DNA from 3 places in the Methylobacterium sp. 001424705 genome. Region 3 is predicted to be linked to each of the others. Evidence: predicted binding sites of a transcription regulator. Region 3 holds the regulator's gene; each other region holds the start of a gene.
What was found. The regulator PhoB, encoded in region 3, activates phosphate uptake and scavenging genes when phosphate is short. The targets are predictions, from matches to a motif close to TGTCATNNANCTGTCAT.
Positions count from the first base shown of each region.

Region 1: the regulator PhoB is predicted to act here: its motif matches at 4,120-4,136, upstream of AC6EUL_RS11670 (RNA degradosome polyphosphate kinase).
Region 2: the regulator PhoB is predicted to act here: its motif matches at 4,400-4,416, upstream of AC6EUL_RS07305 (inorganic phosphate transporter).

Region 1 is NZ_JCBANU010000013.1:40,797-46,684, reverse strand. Features, by position in the region: gene AC6EUL_RS11695 (aspartate carbamoyltransferase catalytic subunit) at 1-212, shown strand, start outside; gene purN (phosphoribosylglycinamide formyltransferase) at 235-909, opposite strand; gene purM (phosphoribosylformylglycinamidine cyclo-ligase) at 909-1,976, opposite strand; gene AC6EUL_RS11680 (AI-2E family transporter) at 2,229-3,320, shown strand; gene AC6EUL_RS11675 (P-loop NTPase family protein) at 3,321-4,085, shown strand; gene AC6EUL_RS11670 (RNA degradosome polyphosphate kinase) at 4,206-5,888, shown strand, end outside.
Region 2 is NZ_JCBANU010000006.1:149,169-155,056, forward strand. Features, by position in the region: gene AC6EUL_RS07290 (ABC transporter ATP-binding protein) at 72-845, opposite strand; gene AC6EUL_RS07295 (ABC transporter permease) at 847-1,599, opposite strand; gene AC6EUL_RS07300 (NAD(P)-dependent oxidoreductase) at 1,745-2,074, opposite strand; gene AC6EUL_RS07305 (inorganic phosphate transporter) at 2,502-4,142, opposite strand; gene AC6EUL_RS07310 (GcrA family cell cycle regulator) at 4,477-4,833, shown strand; gene AC6EUL_RS07315 (hypothetical protein) at 4,915-5,529, opposite strand; gene AC6EUL_RS07320 (superoxide dismutase family protein) at 5,851-5,888, shown strand, end outside.
Region 3 is NZ_JCBANU010000024.1:49,058-54,945, forward strand. Features, by position in the region: gene AC6EUL_RS17600 (MFS transporter) at 1-1,029, shown strand, start outside; gene AC6EUL_RS17605 (SDR family NAD(P)-dependent oxidoreductase) at 1,104-1,916, shown strand; gene AC6EUL_RS17610 (matrixin family metalloprotease) at 2,009-3,037, shown strand; gene phoB (phosphate regulon transcriptional regulator PhoB) at 3,091-3,795, opposite strand; gene phoU (phosphate signaling complex protein PhoU) at 3,826-4,551, opposite strand; gene pstB (phosphate ABC transporter ATP-binding protein PstB) at 4,637-5,455, opposite strand; gene pstA (phosphate ABC transporter permease PstA) at 5,508-5,888, opposite strand, start outside.

The DNA of each region.
Region 1 (5,888 bases), on a different contig from region 3:
ATTTCCGCTATTTCGGCCTCGATGCCGACAGGCTGCGGCTGGCCGCACCCGACGCCCTCGTGATGCATCCGGGCCCGATGAACCGCGGCGTCGAGATCTCTTCGGAAATCGCCGACGGGGCGCAGTCGCTCATCAGAGAGCAGGTCGAGATGGGCGTGGCCGTTCGCATGGCGGTGCTGGAAGCTCTGGCGACGCATCTGCCGAACGCGTGAGGCGGCTGCGGCGTCTGCCCGCCTACAGGCTGAGCAGCGCCCCCTCCGCCTCCGGCACCTCCTCCGAGAATACCACCCGCGCGCCATCGAGCCGGGCCTTTCCGCCCGCGACGAGAGCCAAGGCTTGGGGATAGAGCCGGTGCTCCTGCACCAGGATGCGAGCGGCAAGGGCGTCGGAATCGTCGCCGGGCCGGACCGGCACGGCCCCCTGTGCGATGATGGGGCCGGCATCGAGCTCGGGCACGACGTAATGCACGGTGCAGCCATGCAGCCGCACCCCGGCGGCGAGCGCCTGTTCATGGGTGTGCACGCCCTTGAACAACGGCAGCAGGGAGGGATGGATGTTGATCATCCGGCCGGCCCAGGTCTCGACGAACCCGGCGGTGAAGATCCGCATGAATCCGGCGAGACACACGAGGTCGATACCGGCCGCCTCCAATTCGACGTTCAGCGCGGCGTCGAAGGCCTCCCGGCTCGAATAGGCCCTGTGATCGAGGGCACGGGTCGGGATGCCACGCTCAGCGGCGTAGGTCAGGCCGGGCGCTTCGGGCCGGTTGGATGCCACCAGCACGATCTCGGCGGGATAATCCGGCGCCTCGGCCGCCGCGATCAGCGAAGCCATGTTCGAGCCGCGCCCCGAAATGAGGATCGCGACACGGGTCTTGCCTCCGACCGATGATGTCTGCGCGGCCGCCATCAGAAGGCGAGCCGGCCTTCGAAGGTCACGGGCTCGGCCCCACGCGGGGTGATGCGGCCGAGGCGGACCGGGGAGGCACCACCCAGGTCGAGGGCCTTCGACACGGCGCTCACGCTCTCGGGCGCCACCACCACGACCATGCCGATGCCGCAGTTGAAGGTGCGCAGCATCTCGGATTCGGCGACTCCGCCGACCTCCGACAGCCAGCCGAAGACCGGGGGCGGGATGATCGCGTCGAGGTCGATGCTGATGCCGACGCCGTCGGGCAGCACCCGGGGCAGGTTGTCAGGGAAACCGCCGCCGGTGATGTGGGCGAGGGCCTTGATCCCATCGGTGGTGCGCAGGGCCGCCAGCAGCGGCTTGACGTAGATCTGGGTTGGCTCCAGCAGGGCCTCGCCGAGGGTCCGGGCAGGCTCGAAGGGCGCGGGATCGTCGTAGGACAGGCCGCTCTTCTCGACGATGCGGCGCACCAGCGAAAAGCCGTTGGAATGGACGCCCGAGGACGGCAGGCCCAGGACGACATCGCCGGGCACGATGTTGCCGCGCGGCAGCAGGGTCCCGCGCTCGGCCGCCCCGACGCTGAAGCCGGCCAGATCGTAATCGGAGCCGTCGTAGAGGCCCGGCATCTCGGCAGTCTCGCCACCGATCAGCGCACAGCCGGCGAGCCGGCACCCGGCCGCGATGCCGCGCACGATGTCGGCGCCCACCCCCGGCACCAGCTTGGCGGTAGCGAAATAGTCGAGGAAAAACAGCGGCTCGGCGCCCTGTACGATGATGTCGTTGACGCACATGGCCACGAGATCGATGCCGATGGTGTCGTGCCGGTTCGTCTCGATGGCAATCTTCACCTTGGTGCCGACGCCGTCATTGGCCGCCACCAGGATCGGATCCTTGAAACCTGCGGCCTTCAGATCGAACAGGCCGCCGAACCCGCCGATCTCGGCATCCGCCCCCGGCCGGCGCGTGGCGCGCACCAGCGGCTTGATCGTCTCGACCATGGCGTTGCCAGCATCGATGTCGACGCCCGCGTCCGCGTAGGTCATTCCGTGTCTGGGCTCGCCGGTCATCCGCGCCGCTCTCCGAAGGTCCGTGTTCCGCGACCTCTAACCGCTCCCGCGCGCCTTCGCGAGTCCGTCCTCGCAGCGAGCGCATCGCAGGTCGCGGGGATTCGCACCAAGGTCCGCAGCCGAGGCTCCGACAGCGGCGCACGCGAAACGTCGGCATGCGCCCTGCAGCCTTGACCGCGTCCCCTCCCGTTCCCACTGTTGATCCGCGAACGGCGACGTCGCGCACACGACGATTGGGACGGGGAACGGCCGATGCGCGGCAGGGCGATGATCGGGCTGATGGCCCTCGTGGGCGTCGCCCTCCTGCTCTATCTGCTCGCCGACGTCATGCTGCCCTTCGTGGCGGGCCTCGCGTTGGCCTACCTCCTCGACCCGATCGCGGACCGACTCGAGCGCCTTGGGCTCGGGCGGCTCTCGGCCTCGCTCCTCATCCTTGCGGTCTTCGTCGTCGGGCTCGTGGTGGCCCTGCTTCTCGTGGTGCCGCTCGCCGCCAATCAGGTCTCCGCCCTCGTGGCGACTCTGCCCGGCATGGTCTCACGGCTGCAGGGCATCCTCGCCGAACGGGCCGGCCCACTGCTGCAGCGGGTGGGAGGCGCCGACGTGCTCACCGATCTGCAGTCGCAGGTCGGCACCTTGGTGGGACAGGGCGGCACCTGGTTCCTGACCTTCCTGAAATCCTTGTGGTCGGGCAGCCAAGCGCTGATCTCCATCGCGTCGCTCCTCGTCGTCACGCCCGTGGTGGCATTCTACCTCCTCGTCGATTGGGACCGGATGATCGCGACCCTCGACGGCTGGGTGCCTCCCCGGCATCGCCCGGTGGTCCGGCGCCTCGGGCGCGAGATCGACGGGGCGGTGACGGGGTTCGTCCGCGGGCAGACCCTGGTCTGCCTCATCCTCGGTACCTTCTACGCCGTCGGCCTCTTTTTCGTCGGATTGAACTTCGGCGTTCTCATCGGCCTGATCGCCGGCTTCCTCACCTTCATCCCCTACGTGGGGACGCTGACCGGCTTCCTGCTCTCGGTCGGGGTCGCCCTGGCGCAGTTCTGGCCAGGTTCCGACTGGCTGCATATCGGCCTGACCATCGGGGTGTTCGTGGTGGGACAGTTCCTCGAAGGCAACATCATCTCGCCCAAGCTCGTGGGCGAATCGGTGGGTCTTCACCCGGTCTGGCTGATGTTCGCACTCCTCGCCTTCGGCTCGCTGTTCGGATTCCTCGGGCTGTTGCTGGCCGTTCCGGTGGCGGCGTCCATCGGCGTGCTGGTCCGCTTCGTCCTGGAGCGTTACCTCCAGAGTCCGCTCTACTACGCGGACGCACCCGCGCTCCTGTCGAAGCCTGAACCCTGAATGGCAACCCGCGACACCGTCCCCCCGAAGCAGCTGGCCTTCGACCTGCCGGCCGACCCGCGCTACGGCCGCGAGGACTTCCTCGTAGGCCCGGCCAACGAGGCTGCCTATACGCTGGTCGAGGCTTGGCCCAACTGGCCCGACACGGTGTGCCTGCTCACCGGACCACCGGGGAGCGGCAAGAGCCATCTCGCCTCGATCTGGGCGACCCGCTCCCACGCCTGGACGGCCCAGGCTTCAGAGATCACCGCTGCGACGGTGCCGCGCTTCCTCTCCAACGGCGCCCTGGTGATCGAGGACATCGACCGAGTGGGAGCGGACGGGAGCGCGCCCCGCGACGAGGCGGCCCTGTTCCACCTCCTCAACCTCGCGCGCGAACGGGGCTGCCCGGTGCTGGTCACCTCCGCCACCTCGGTGGAGGGGCTGGGCCTGACGACGGCGGACCTGCGTTCCCGCCTGCGCCTCGCCCCCGGCGCCACCATCCTGCCCCCGGACGACGCCCTGTTGCGCGCGGTCCTCGTCAAGCTGTTCGTCGACCGGCAGCTGGTGGTGGATCTCGCCATCGTGGAGGCCCTGGCCCTGCGGATCGACCGCTCTCTCGGGCGCGCCCGAGAAGTGGTCACCGCCCTGGACCGGGATGCCCTGAGCCGGGGTCGACGCATCACCAAGCCACTGGCGCTGGCGGTGCTGGAGCGCCTTGGCTTCGGGGCCGAAGAACCGGAGGACGAGGACGAGACGGATCCCGGGGATCATGCCCCGATCTGACGGCGGCCTGGCTACACGACCAACGGCCGAAGATCGTCATGCAACCGTCACAAACGCCGGCCCGGCCCATGCTACGACGCCGACCCTCGAAGACCTGTAGGAGACGAACTCTTGGCGGACATGGACTCGGACACGACCGCATCGGATGCCGGAACCCCGCGTGTCACCGAGGGCCGCACGCGGGCTGCCCGGCCCGCCGCCCGGCGGACCGGGCAGCCCGCAGCGGTAGCCTCCAAACCTCAGCCGGGGAAGACGATCCGGGACGCGCTCGCGGATGCCAAGGCGCCCGTATCCAATGCCCTGCCCGATGCCGATCTCGACCTGCCGCCTCCCGGAGACCTGCCGCTCCCTCCCGCCGACGGCCTCCCAGGTGCGGAGGCGCGTGATTCCGTGCGGGAGGCAGGGCTCGCCCTGCGCCACTCGCCCGAGCGCTTCGTCAACCGCGAACTGTCCTGGCTCCAGTTCAATCGCCGGGTGCTGGAGGAGGCCTCGAACGCCAACCACCCCCTCCTGGAGCAGGTCCGGTTCCTCTCAATCTCGGCCAACAACCTCGACGAATTCTTCATGGTGCGGGTCGCTGGCCTGCACGACCAGGTTCGTGCCGGTCTCGTCCTGCCCTCGCAGGACGGCCTGACCCCGGCCGAGCAGCTGGCGCGGGTGGGAACCGAGGTCTCTCGCCTCGCCCTCGACCAGCAGGCGCGCTGGCGCGAGCTGCGCGGTGAACTCCTCGGCGTCGGCATCGAGCTCATGGAGCCCGCGGGCCTGACCCAGGATCACAAGGCGTGGCTGGAGGACTACTTCCTCAACCACGTCTTTCCGGTCCTGACGCCGCTCGCCATCGATCCGGCGCACCCGTTCCCGTTCATCCCGAATCTCGGCTCCACCATCGCACTGATGCTGGTGCGCCCCCGCGACGGCCGGACCCTACGCGCGTTGATCCGTCTGCCAGCGGTGCTCGACCGCTTCGTGCGCCTGCCGGATGCCGAGAACGATGCGACCGCCCGCTTCATCGCCATCGAGCAGGTCATCGTGCTGTTCACCGGGCGGCTCTTCCCCGGCTATGCCTTGCGCGGACAGGGCGCGTTCCGCGTCATCCGCGACTCGGACCTCGAGATCGAGGAGGAGGCCGAGGATCTCGTCCTGCATTTCGAGACGGCCCTCAAGCAGCGCCGCCGCGGCGTCGTCATCCGGCTGGAGGTCGAGGCCGGGATGCCCGAGGACCTGCGTGCCTTCGTGGCCGACGAGCTCGAGATCAGCAGCGACGCGGTGATCTTCGTGGAGGGGATGCTCGCCCTCAACGAGCTATCGCAGATCGTCGGCATCGATCGGCCGGACCTGAAGTTCAAGTCCTACAACCCCCGCTTCCCCGAGCGCATTCGCGAGAGCGGCGGCGACGTCTTCGCGGCGATCCGACAGAAGGACTTCATCGTCCACCACCCCTACGAATCCTTCGATGCGGTGGTGCAGTTCCTCGCCCAGGCCGCCCGCGACCCCAACGTGGTGGCGATCAAGCAGACGCTCTACCGCACCTCCTCGAACTCGCCGATCGTTGCGGCCCTGGCGGAAGCCGCCGAGCTCGGCAAGTCGGTGACGGCGCTGGTCGAGCTGAAGGCCCGCTTTGACGAGGAGGCCAACATCCGCTGGGCGCGCAACCTGGAGAAGGCCGGCGCGCAGGTCGTGTTCGGCTTCATCGAACTCAAAACCCATGCCAAGCTGTCGATGGTGGTCCGGCGCGAGGGCGACCGCCTCGTCACCTACTGCCACGTCGGCACCGGCAACTACCATCCGATCACCGCGCGCATT
Region 2 (5,888 bases), on a different contig from region 3:
GCCGGGCCCGCGACCCTTTTCGCATCCCGCCCCGGGGCTTCTTTCCAGGCTCCTGGCCGTAACCCTTCGCCTCAGAGCTCCGCCGAGCGGTTCGACAGCTCCATCCGCAATTGCCGGGCGGCCTCCTGCAGGGCGGCGTCGCGGCGGCGGCGGGGCCGGGGCACCGTCACGGGCATCTCGGCCGCCAGCCGGCCGGGGCTGCCGGCGAGCACGACGACCCGGTCGGCAAGGGTCACGGCCTCGTCGATGTCGTGGGTCACGAACAGGATGGTCTTGCCCGTCGCCGCCTGGATGCGCTGCAATTCGTCCTGAAGGCCCTCGCGGGTGAAGCTGTCGAGCGCCGAGAACGGCTCGTCCATGAGGAGCACGTCCGGGTCGACGGCCAGCGCCCGGGCGATGGCGACGCGCTGGCGCTGGCCGCCGGAGAGCTGGTGCGGCCAGCGCTGGCCGAGGTCGCCGAGGCCCACGAGGTCGAGCATCGCCTGCGCCTTGGCCAAGCGCTCGGCCTTGGACAGGCCGCTGCCCTCGAGCCCGAAGGCGACGTTGGCGACGACCCGCCGCCAGGGCAGCAGCCGCGCATCCTGGAAGACCAGGGCCATCGGCGTGCGGCAGTCGGGGCGGGCGCGGAGGCGCACGGTGCCCGAGCTCGGCTTGGCCAGGCCGATCAGCACGCGCAGGACGGTGGACTTGCCGACCCCGGATTCGCCGACGATGACGAGGAACTCGCCGCGGGCCACGTCGAGGTCGAGGTCTTCCAGGATGACGGTCCGGGTGCCGGCGCGCGCGTAGGCGAGGCTCAGGCCCGCGATGGAAATGATCGGCTCAGGCGTGATCGATTCGGGCATCTCAGGCGCGCCACCGTAGGAGCCACCCCTGGAGGGCGACGAAGGCCGTGTCGAACAGGCCGTAGAGGGCGGCCATGGTGAGCATGTAGACGACGACGATGTCGGTGGAGAGCAGGCTGGAGGCCTGCATCATCCGGGCGCCGACGCCGGGCACGCCGAAGATCTCGGCGGCCACCACCGCCATCCAGGCCTGGCCCAGCGCCGTGCGCAGGCCGACGAGGATGCCCGGTGTCGCGGCCGGGAGCAGGATCTTGGTGAGCCGGGACCAGGGCGAGCCGAAGCCGAAGGCCTGCGCCACCTCGACGAGGTCGCGGTCGACGCCGCGCACCGCCCCCTGCGTCGCGAAGAAGACGATCCAGAACACGCCGATGGCGATGATGAAGACGGCGGCCTCCGGCTGGACGCCGAACCAGATGATGGCGAACGGCACCCAGGCCAGACCGGGAATCGGACGCAGCAGGCGCACGATCCAGGCGGTGGCGGCTTCGAACCAGCGGAACATGCCGCTGAGGAGGCCGAGGGCGATACCCGCCCCCGCGCCGACGGCGAGACCGGTCACGTAGTGGCTCAAGCTCGACAGCACCGCCTCGCCCCAGACGCCGAGGCGCACCTCGTTGAGGAAGGCGGCCGGGATCGTGCTCGGCGGCGGCAGGAAGGCCGGGTTGATCAGGCCGAGGCGCGGCATCGCTTCCCAGAACAGCAGGAAGGCGAGGAGGCCGGCCGCCGCCAGGGCGGTGGAGCGCAGGGCTATCATGGCCGGCGCCCCGGCAGGCTGCGGGTCGGACCCGAGCGGGGGCGGCGCCGCGGTGGAAGGGGTCTGGGGGTCATCGGGCTCGTGGGTTGTGAAGGCATCGCGGCGCAGCCGGCCGGAGCGGATGCGGAGGGACGGGTGAGGGCATTCAGGCCCCGCCAGCGGCGGCGTCGCGGGTCCGCGGCCTCACGACGGAGGCGGTCTCGCGGGACCGGCCGGGCGCTGGGCCGCCCTGGGCCGGGCCGGTGGAGGCGAACAGGCCGTTGGAGGCGAACAGACGGTGACGCCCCACAGGCCTCCGCAGCGCCGCGATCGCGCCGGGTGCGCCGCCGGCGTGGCGCGCCCGCGCCCGCGCCAGGGCGACGTCGTCATCGTCGCGGAGGCGAGCCAAGCCCGCGACCGCGTGGTCCGCGTCGCGGAGATGCCGTGCGAACGGGTCGCCGATGAAGCCGGCGGTGCCGGTGAGGAAGACGCGCATGGGGTCCCTGGCGGCCGTCCGAACCGGGTCGAGCCTGTCCCCGACCTACACGCAGCGCCGCGCGACCTCAAGAAAGCGGGGGGCCGCCTCCATAGGCCCGCCGCCCCGGAGGCCATCGGGGTCCGTCATCGCTCCCGGGGGCTCCGTCGGCGATTGTCCCGGCGGGGGTTCGTCGTGCCGGAAACCCGCTTGCACCCCCCGTCATCCCGGGGCCGCGCCGCTCGGGATCCAGACACACAGGTGGTGCAGGACCATCGACGGGCGGCGACCCTGGATCGCACGCCGCTGCCCCTTCGGGTCCGGGCTCGCCTGCGGCGCCCCGGAATGGCGGCGCGTCCTCCCCTGCGATCACCCTGTCCACGGGGGGCCGCGTCGGACTGGAGCGACCCCTGGGAACAGGGGGGTGGGACGCGATGCGCCCCCCTCGTCAGAACACGTGCCGCAGGATGACGAACAGCCCGCCCGCCAGGGTGATGGCCGCCGGCAGGGTCAGCACCCAGGCAAGCGCCATGTTGCGCACGGTGGCGACCTGCAGGCCCGAGCCGTTGGCCGCCATGGTGCCGGCGACGCCGCTCGAAAGGATGTGGGTGGTGGAGACGGGCAGTCCGTAGAGCTCGGCCAGCCCGATGGTACCAGCGGCCACCATCTCGGCCGAGGCGCCCTGGGCGTAGGTGAGGTGGGTCTTGCCGATGCGCTCGCCCACCGTGACGACGATGCGCTTCCAGCCGACCAGGGTGCCGAGGCCGAGCGCCAGGGCGACGCAGACCTTCACCCAGGTGGGGATGTAGCGGGTGCCGTCGTTGAGCAGGCCCTCGTAGGCCTTGAGTACCTTGCCCTCGGCCTCCGGGAAGCCGGCGCCGGCGGCCGGCAGCAGCCGCACCGCGTCGGCGGCGAGGTACATGTCGTTGCGCAGGTTCGGGGTGGCGGCGGCCGGCACCTGGCGGATCGCGCCGTGGCGCTGCACCGAGGCGGCGATGTCGTCCGAGAGGGCGGCCAGCGCCGCATAGACGGCGGGGGTGTTCAGCGCCTTCGTCCGCAGGGCCTCGCCGACCTGGGCCCGGGCGGCCGCCGCATCGGGACGGGCCGCACCCGCGGCCCGGGCGGCGAACACCGTGCGGGCGTCCCGCGACTGCTGCACGAAGACCGGCGTCATGTCGTCCGACATGGTGCGGTTGAGGGCGTAGGCGGTGGGGGCCGCGCCGATCAGGATCAGCATGATCAGGCCCATGCCCTTCTGGCCGTCGTTGCCGCCGTGGAAGAACGACACCAGGGTGCAGGTGAGGATGAGGAGGCCGCGGATCCAGAGCGGGGGCGGGGCCTCGCCCGCGGGGGCCTCGTAGAGGTCCCGGCGCCGAACCACCGCCTTCATGGCCACGAGCAGCAGGGCCGCCAGGACGAAGCCGAGGACGGGTGAGAACAGCAGCCCCTCCAGCACCGTCACGGCCTGTCCCCACTCGACCCCGGAGGTGCCCTGGCCCTCGGGCGCCATCAACTGGTTGGCGAGGCCGACGCCGATCACCGAACCGATCAGGGCGTGGGAGGAGGAGTTCGGCAGGCCGAGCGCCCAGGTGCCGAGGTTCCACAGAATCGCGGCGATCAGCAACGCGAAGATCATCGCGTAGCCGGCGGACGAGCCGACCTGCAGGATAAGCTCCACCGGCAGCAGGGTGACGATGGCGTAGGCCACCGCGCCGGAGGACAGCATGACGCCCAGGAAGTTGAAGGCGCCGGACCAGATCACCGCCACCACCGGCGGGAGTGCGTGGGTGTAGATCACCGTCGCCACCGCGTTGGCGGTGTCGTGGAAGCCGTTCACGAACTCGAAGGCCAGGGCGATCAGGAGGGCCAGGGCGAGGAGGGCGAAGGCCCCCAGCGCGAGCGGCGTCTCGCCGACCGCGTTCATGTCGTGGATCAGGCTGTAGCCGGCATAGGCGAGGCCGCCGAGGAGGACGAGGGCGAAGGCCAGGAGGCCCGAGACGGGGATGCGGCCGTCGAGGTTCGGGCCCGGGCGGCGGCCCGGTTCCGCCTGCGGCACCGGGCGGAGTCCGGGGGCGATCGCATCGGCCATGATTCGGGTCTCCCGGCTGGGCGATCGCCGCTGCGGGTCGATCCCGGCAGGATCCCCGCACGTCCCGGGCTCTATGACGGTCCCGTCTCAGGACGATGACAGCCGGCGGCCTCCTGGCAGCGGCCGGGATGAAACCCATTCGTGGTTCGTGACGGCTGCCGGCCCGGCCCGCAGCGGCTCAAGAAAGCGGCCCGAAACCTGTGCGCTGCAACACACACATGCGTCAGCACTTGTTTGCCGAGGGGCAAACCCCAGATATAACAGCATCATGACGCTGTCGCGTCCGGTCTGGCCGCGCTTCCGACCTGTGCAAGGTCCGCGATTCTTCCCATTCATGTCCGCGGGTCGCCCGCTGTGTCCATGCAGGGGAGAGGCCCTCCCGAAGGCGACACGCTCCCGATCCGTCACACGCCGCAGGGCCCCGCCCGCGAAAGCCAGTCCGCGAGTCATTCGATCCATGAACCAGCTTGTCCGCATGTCACAGGTCGGCGAGGCCGATGCCATCGCCGAACCCTCCGCCGAGTTGCGGGTGCCGTTCGCGCAGTCCGGTGCCTTCGTGTGCAAATTCATCATCGGCGAGCCCAACGACCGCGCCGTCTGCTGCGGCGCCCCGGCGCCGGACGGCAAGAGTTGGTGCGCGTTCCACCGCCGCATCGTGTTCGAGCCGGCCCGGCCCGGCCGCCTGCGCTGATCCGCAGACGTCCCATCGCGCGCTCACCCCAACCCCGTCGGTCCCCCCGGCGGGGTTTTCCTATGCGGAACCGGTCGCATCCTAGTCGTCGCCCTCCTCCTCGTAGGGGCGATAGGTGCGTAGGCGCCGGCCGTCGGGGAACTCGACGCTGCGGGACCGCACCACGAGGTACCCGGCCTCCTGGGCCTGGCGGATCCGGCGGGCCCGGTCGTCCTCGTACCCGAACGGGCCAGTCGATTCCGGGACGACGCCGTAGCTGTAGCGCATCACCGGCGGGCGCGTCGTGACGCGGCGGACGGCGGGGTCCTGGCGGTCTTGGGCGCGCGCCACCGTCCGGACGGCAGGACGACGCGACGGGGATGCCGTCGGGCGCGCGACCCGCACGCGTGCTTGGGTATTCCCACGCGCGCTTTTCGGCGTCCGGACCGCCGCGTGCGTCGGGCGCCGCGCCTCGGCAGGCGCTGCGGCCGCCTGCTCGGGCGCCTCGGGCTTGGTGACCGGAGCCTTGGTCTGCGAGGATTTGGCCAGCGGAGCCTTGGCCAGCGGAGCTTTGGCCTCGTCGGTCCCCCGGGGCGGCGGGTCGGTCCAGGTCCGCCCGGAAGCGGAGGACGGTGGCGTCTGCGCATGCGCCAGGACGGGCAGAAATCCCAGCATCAGAGCGAGGAACCCGAGGCGGCGGAGGGCTGCGAACGTCATGGGAATCTCCCAACGAGTCTTACGCTGCAATCGATATTCAAGCCGCGCCAAGATCTGCGGACCGTCCACCGGAAGAGACTTGGCGGATCGGACGCCGACACTGGCCCCGTCACGGGAAACTTAGCGAAACCTTAAGAGTTCGTCCACGTACGGCAACCACCTGGGTGCCGCAGGACACAGCTGTCCGTGAGGGCCCGGCATCTGGCCTCGCCGCTCCAGGCATGGGAAAGGTCGGGCACCCCGGCATTGCCGTGGAGCCCCCCGCGACCATCTTCGTTGACGCTCCACCGGCGTACCCGGCATGGAGAGGAGAGCCATTTCATGAGACGACTTCCGTCGGTCCTTGCCCTCGCGGCCAG
Region 3 (5,888 bases):
GGGCTCGGGGCGGCCGGCATCATGAGCGTGAACACCGCCCTGGTGCGCTTCATCTACCCGCAGCGGATGATCGGGCGCGGCGTCGGCAACATCGCCCTGGTGGTGGCCATGGCCTCCGCCGCCGGTCCGACGGTGGCGGCCGCCATCCTGTCGGTGGCGAGCTGGCCCTGGCTGTTCCTGGTCAACCTGCCGGTGGGGCTGATCGCCCTGACGGTGGGGGCCCGCACCCTCCCGGCGACGCCCCGGAACGGCGGGCGCTTCGACCTCCGCAGCGCCCTCCTCAACGCCGTGACCTTCGGGCTCCTCATCATCGGGGTCGACGGCCTCGGCGACCCGGCGACCCGGGGCGTGGCGCTGGCCGAGATCGGGGCGGCCCTGGCGATCGGCGCGGTGTTCGTCCGGACCCAGACCCGGCTGGCGCGCCCGCTCCTGCCCGTCGACCTCCTGCGGATCCCCGCCTTCGCCCTGTCGATGGCGAGCTCGGTCGCCTCCTTCGCGGCCCAGATGATGGCCTACGTCGCCCTGCCCTTCTACTTCCAGGACGTGCTGCACCTCTCCGAGACCCAGACCGGCTTCCTGATGACGCCGTGGCCCCTGGCCATCGCCCTGATGGCCCCGATCTCGGGGCGCCTCGCCGACCGCTACGCCCCGGGGCTGCTCGGCGGCCTCGGCCTCGCCCTGATGGCCACCGGCCTGACGGCGACGGCCCTCCTCCCCGCGGGCGCGTCGCATCCCGACATCGCCTGGCGCCTGACCCTGTGCGGCCTCGGCTTCGGGTTGTTCCAGTCGCCCAACAACAAGGTCATCATCACCAGCGCCCCGCGGGACCGCAGCGGCGGGGCGAGCGGGATGCAGTCCACCGCCCGCCTCACCGGACAATCCTTCGGCGCGGCCCTGGTGGCGGTGATCTTCGGCCTGCACCAGGGCGGCCCGCCGGCCGGGCCGGTGACCGCGACCCTGTGGTGCGCCGTCGCGCTGGCGAGCCTCGGGGCGGTGACCAGCGTCCTGCGGCGCCAGCCCCGCGCCTGACGCATCCGCCGCGATCGCACCAGGGCCCGACCTGCGCGTTGACCCGGATCAGTGCCTCTCCGAAGGACGATCCCATGAACCTCGACCTGTCCGGCAAGCGCGCCCTCGTCAGCGGCTCCACCAGCGGCATCGGCTACGCCATCGCCAAGGCCCTGGGCGAACTCGGCGCCAACGTGGCGATCAACGGGCGGACGCAGGACCGCGTCCGCGACGCCGTCGACCGCCTGAAGCGCGAGACCGGCCGTGCCGGCTTCATCGGGGCGCCCGGGGACGTCGCCAGTCCGGACGGGGCGGCCCGCGTGGTCGCCGGCCTGCCGGACGTCGACATCCTGGTGAACAACACCGGCATCTTCGAGCCGAAGCCGTTCTTCGAGATCCCGGACGAGGACTGGCAGCGGTTCTTCGAGACCAACGTGATGAGCGGCGTGCGCCTGGCGCGGGCCTACACCCCCGGCATGGTCGCGCGCGGCTGGGGCCGGGTGGTCTTCATCTCCAGCGAATCCGGCGTGAACATCCCGGTGGAGATGGTCCATTACGGGATGACGAAGACCGCCCAGCTCGCCGTGGCCCGGGGGCTCGCCGAGACCGTGTCGGGCAGCGGCGTCACCGTGAACAGCGTGCTGCCGGGGCCGACCCTGTCCGAGGGGGTCGCCGATTTCATGAAGAGCATGGCGCAGGGGCAGGACGGCGGAACCGGGGGCGCCGTCGACCTCGACGCCGCCGGCCGCGCCTTCGTGGCCGAGCACCGCCCGACCTCGCTGATCGGCCGCCTCGCCACCGTCGAGGAGGTCGCCAGCATGGTCGCCTACATCTGCAGCCCGGCCGCCAGCGCCACCAGCGGGGCGGCGCTGCGCGTCGATGGCGGCGTGGTGCGCAGCATCGTGTGAGGACGCGCCGCCCCGACGCGTTGCGGCCGGTCCGGTAAGGATTTCGCAACCTCTGCCGCCGACCCTGGCCCGAACGCACGGGAGGGCGGCCGATGGGGGATTATGCGCTGGAAGGTCCGCGCTGGGGAACGGGCGCGGCAGGCACGGGCGGCGGCACCGTCACCTGGGCCGTCGACGGCACGATCCCCACCGGCTTCGTGAGCCTCCTCCAGGCCGCCTTCGCCACCTGGGCCGCCGCCGCCGACATCGCCTTCCAGCAGGTGGCCGCGACGGCCAACGCCCAGATCGACTTCACCCTCGGGGGGATCGACGGGCTCGGCAAGACCCTGGGCTACGCCACCTATTCCTACAGCGGCCAGCGCATGCAGTCCGCGGAGGTGACCTTCGACAGCGGCGAGGGCTGGCACGCCTCCGGCGCCCGCATCGTCGGCACCCAGAACGTGGATTTCTCCCTGGTGGCGCTGCACGAGATCGGCCACGCGCTCGGCCTCGACCATTACGACGCCAAGCCCGAGGTGATGAACGCCATCCTCGACAGGGGCATCACGACCCTGGCGGCCGGCGACATCGCCGGGATCCAGGCCCTGTACGGTGCGCCGCCCGCCCCGGTGGTGGCCGCGGCGGCACAGACGAGCCCGGTCGCCGGCACCGCCGTCACGGCGGTCTATCGGTTCTACGACACCCATACGGGGGATCACTTCTACACCACGAGCACGGCCGAGAAGGCGCAGATCGAAAAGACGCTGCCGTGGTTCACCTACGAGGGCACCCCGTGGGCGGCCCCGGCCCAGGGCGCCGACACGGTGGACGTGTTCCGGTTCTTCGACACGGCCTCGAACGCCCACTTCTTCACGACGAGCGTCGCCGAGCGGGACCAGGTCCTCAAGACGGCGCCGACCTACACGTACGAGGGCGTGGCCTTCGAGGCCTACGCGGATGCGGGCGCCCCCGGCGGCCTGACCCTGGAGCGCTTCTACAACACCCAGACCGGCCAGCATCACTTCGCCGGCAGTGCCGAGGAAGCCAACGGCATCAACCACGGCGCCGCCGGTCCGGGCTGGGTCGACGAGGGCAAGGCCTTCACCGTCCACCTGCCCACCGATGCGATGATCTTCGCCTAGGCGGCGGGCCCGGCTATCCGCCTGACGGCTGGGCCGGCGCGCCTCGGGATCGGCTACTCGGCCTCGGCCTCGAACATCTCGTCGAAGGAGTAGCCCGAGCCGCGGACCGTGCGGATCGGGTCGCTCTGGCGCGGGCGGTTCAGGGCCTTGCGCAGGCGCCCGACATGGACGTCGACCGTGCGCTCGTCGATGTAGACGTCGTGGCCCCAGACGCCGTCGAGGAGCTGCTCGCGCGAGAACACCCGGCCGGGGCTCTGCATCAGGAATTCGAGGAGCTTGAACTCGGTCGGCCCGAGATGGATCTCGCGGCCTTCCCGGCGGATGCGGTGGCTGACCCGGTCGAGCTCGATGTCGCCGGCCACCAGCAGGTTGGCGACGTGGGCCGGCTTGGCCCGGCGCAGCAGGGCGCGGACCCGGGCGAGGAGCTCCGGCACCGAGAACGGCTTCACGATGTAGTCGTCGGCGCCCGTTCCGAGGCCCCGGATGCGGTCGCCCTCCTCGCCCCGCGCCGTGAGCATGATGACCGGCAGCCGCTCGGTCTCGCGCCGGGCGCGGATGCGGCGGCAGAGCTCGATCCCCGACAGGGCCGGCAGCATCCAGTCGAGCAGGACGAGGTCGGGCACCTGCTCCTGCAGGCGCAGGTCCGCCTCGTCGCCGCGGGCGGCCGAGTCGACGATGAACCCCTCGGCCTCGAGGTTGTAGCGGAGGAGGAGGGTCAGGGCCTCCTCGTCCTCGACGATCAGGATACGCGTACTCATCGTGCGCTTTCGATCAGACCGGCACGGGGGTCAGGCCGCGCCGGGCATGTCCACGGTGGCGTAGTTGGACGCGTCGTTCTTCGGGCGCTCGCGCTCGGCCAGGAGGTTCTCGCCGGTGACGAGGTAGTGGATCGTCTCGGCGATGTTGGTGGTGTGGTCGCCGATGCGCTCGATGTTCTTGGCCACGAACAGGAGATGCGTGCAGAACGAGATGTTGCGCGGGTCCTCCATCATGTAGGTCAGGAGCTCGCGGAACAGGGAATTGTAGAGGGCATCGATGGCGTCGTCGCGCTCCCAGACGTCGAGGGCCGCCTTGGTGTCGCGGCTGGCATAGGCGTCGAGGACGTCCTTGAGCTGCTCCTGCACCAGGTCGCTCATGTGCTGGACGCCGATGACGATCTTCTGCGGCTGGATCTGGTCGGCGATCGCCACGACGCGCTTGGCGACGTTCTTGGCGAGGTCGCCGATGCGTTCGAGATCGTTCGACACGCGGATCGCCGTCACGGTCTCGCGCAGGTCGATGGCCAGGGGCTGGCGCCGGGCGATGAGCAGGATCGCCCGCTCCTCGATCTCGCGCTGGAGGGTGTCGAGGCGGGCGTCGGCGGCGATCACCGCCTGGGCCAGGGGCGCGTCCCGGCGCACCAGGGCCTCGCCGGCCTCGGTCATCATCTTCTCGGCGATGCCGCCCATCTCGGAGATCGAGCGGCGCAGGTCCTCGAGGTCCGTATCGTAGGATTTGACGATGTGGTCGGGCATGGGGTTCGCTCCTCGATCGGGCCCGCCTGTCGGGGCCCGCCCTGGCGGTGATGGGGGACGCGGGCCGAGACCGGCCGGCGGAGGATCAGCCGAAGCGGCCGGTGATGTAGTCCTGCGTCTGGCGCTTTTCCGGATTCATGAAGATGCGCGTGGTGGGCCCGAACTCCACCAGTTCGCCGAGATACATGAAGGCGGTGAACTGCGAGATGCGCGCCGCCTGCTGCATGTTGTGCGTGACGATGACGATGGTGAATTCCGAACGCAGCTGCTCGATCAGCTCCTCGATGCGGCCCGTCGAGATCGGGTCGAGGGCCGAGGTCGGCTCGTCGAACAGGATCACCTCGGGGCGCTGGGCCACCGTGCGGGCGATGCAGAGGCGCTGCTGCTGGCCGCCCGAGAGGCCCATGCCGGATTGCCTGAGCTTGTCCTTCACCTCGTCCCAGAGGGCGGCCTTGCGCAGGGATTCCTCGACGCGCATGTCGAGGTCGGCCTTGGGCAGCTTCTCGTAGAGGCGCAGGCCGAAGGCGACGTTGTCGTAGATCGACATCGGGAACGGGGTCGGCTTCTGGAATACCATGCCGATGCGCGAGCGCAGCTCGTTCAGGTCGACCCCGGAATCCAGGACGTTCTGGCCGTCGAGGAGGATCTCCCCTTCCGCGCGCTGGTCCGGATACAGGCTGTAGATCCGGTTGAAGGTGCGCAGCAGGGTGGACTTCCCGCAGCCCGACGGGCCGATCAGCGCCGTGACCTGGCGGTCGTGGAAGTTGAGGTTGACCGACTTCAGGCCGTGGAAGCTGCCGTAGTAGAAATTCAGGTCCTTGACGGCGATGCGGACCGGTGAGGACTCGTCGGCCTTGTGGCGTCCGGTGAGCTGCGCGGACGTGATCCCGGGGGCGGCGTTCATCGGTTCAAGATCCTATCGGGCGAAGCGGCGGGGACAGGCGGCGCGCGGGTGGTCAGCGCGACCGCTCGGTCTTGATGACGAAGCGGGCCACGATCGACAGGGCGAGGATCGTGACGGTGATGAGGAGGGCGCCGGCCCAGGCGAGCTGCTGCCAGTTCGGATAGGGCGAGAGGGCGAACTGGTAGATCATCACGGGCAGGTTCGGCACGCCGCCCATCAGGTTGGGGGCGAACCAGCTGTTGTTGTTGAGCGCGGTGAAGAGCAGCGGCGCGGTCTCGCCGGCGATGCGGGCCAGGGCCAGGATGATGCCGGTGACGATGCCGGCGCTGGCGCCGCGCCAGGTGATGCTCCGGATGACGATGGAGGGCGGGGCGCCCAGCGCGGCGCCGGCCTCGCGCAGGGTCGAGGGCACGAGGCGCAGCATGTCCTCGGT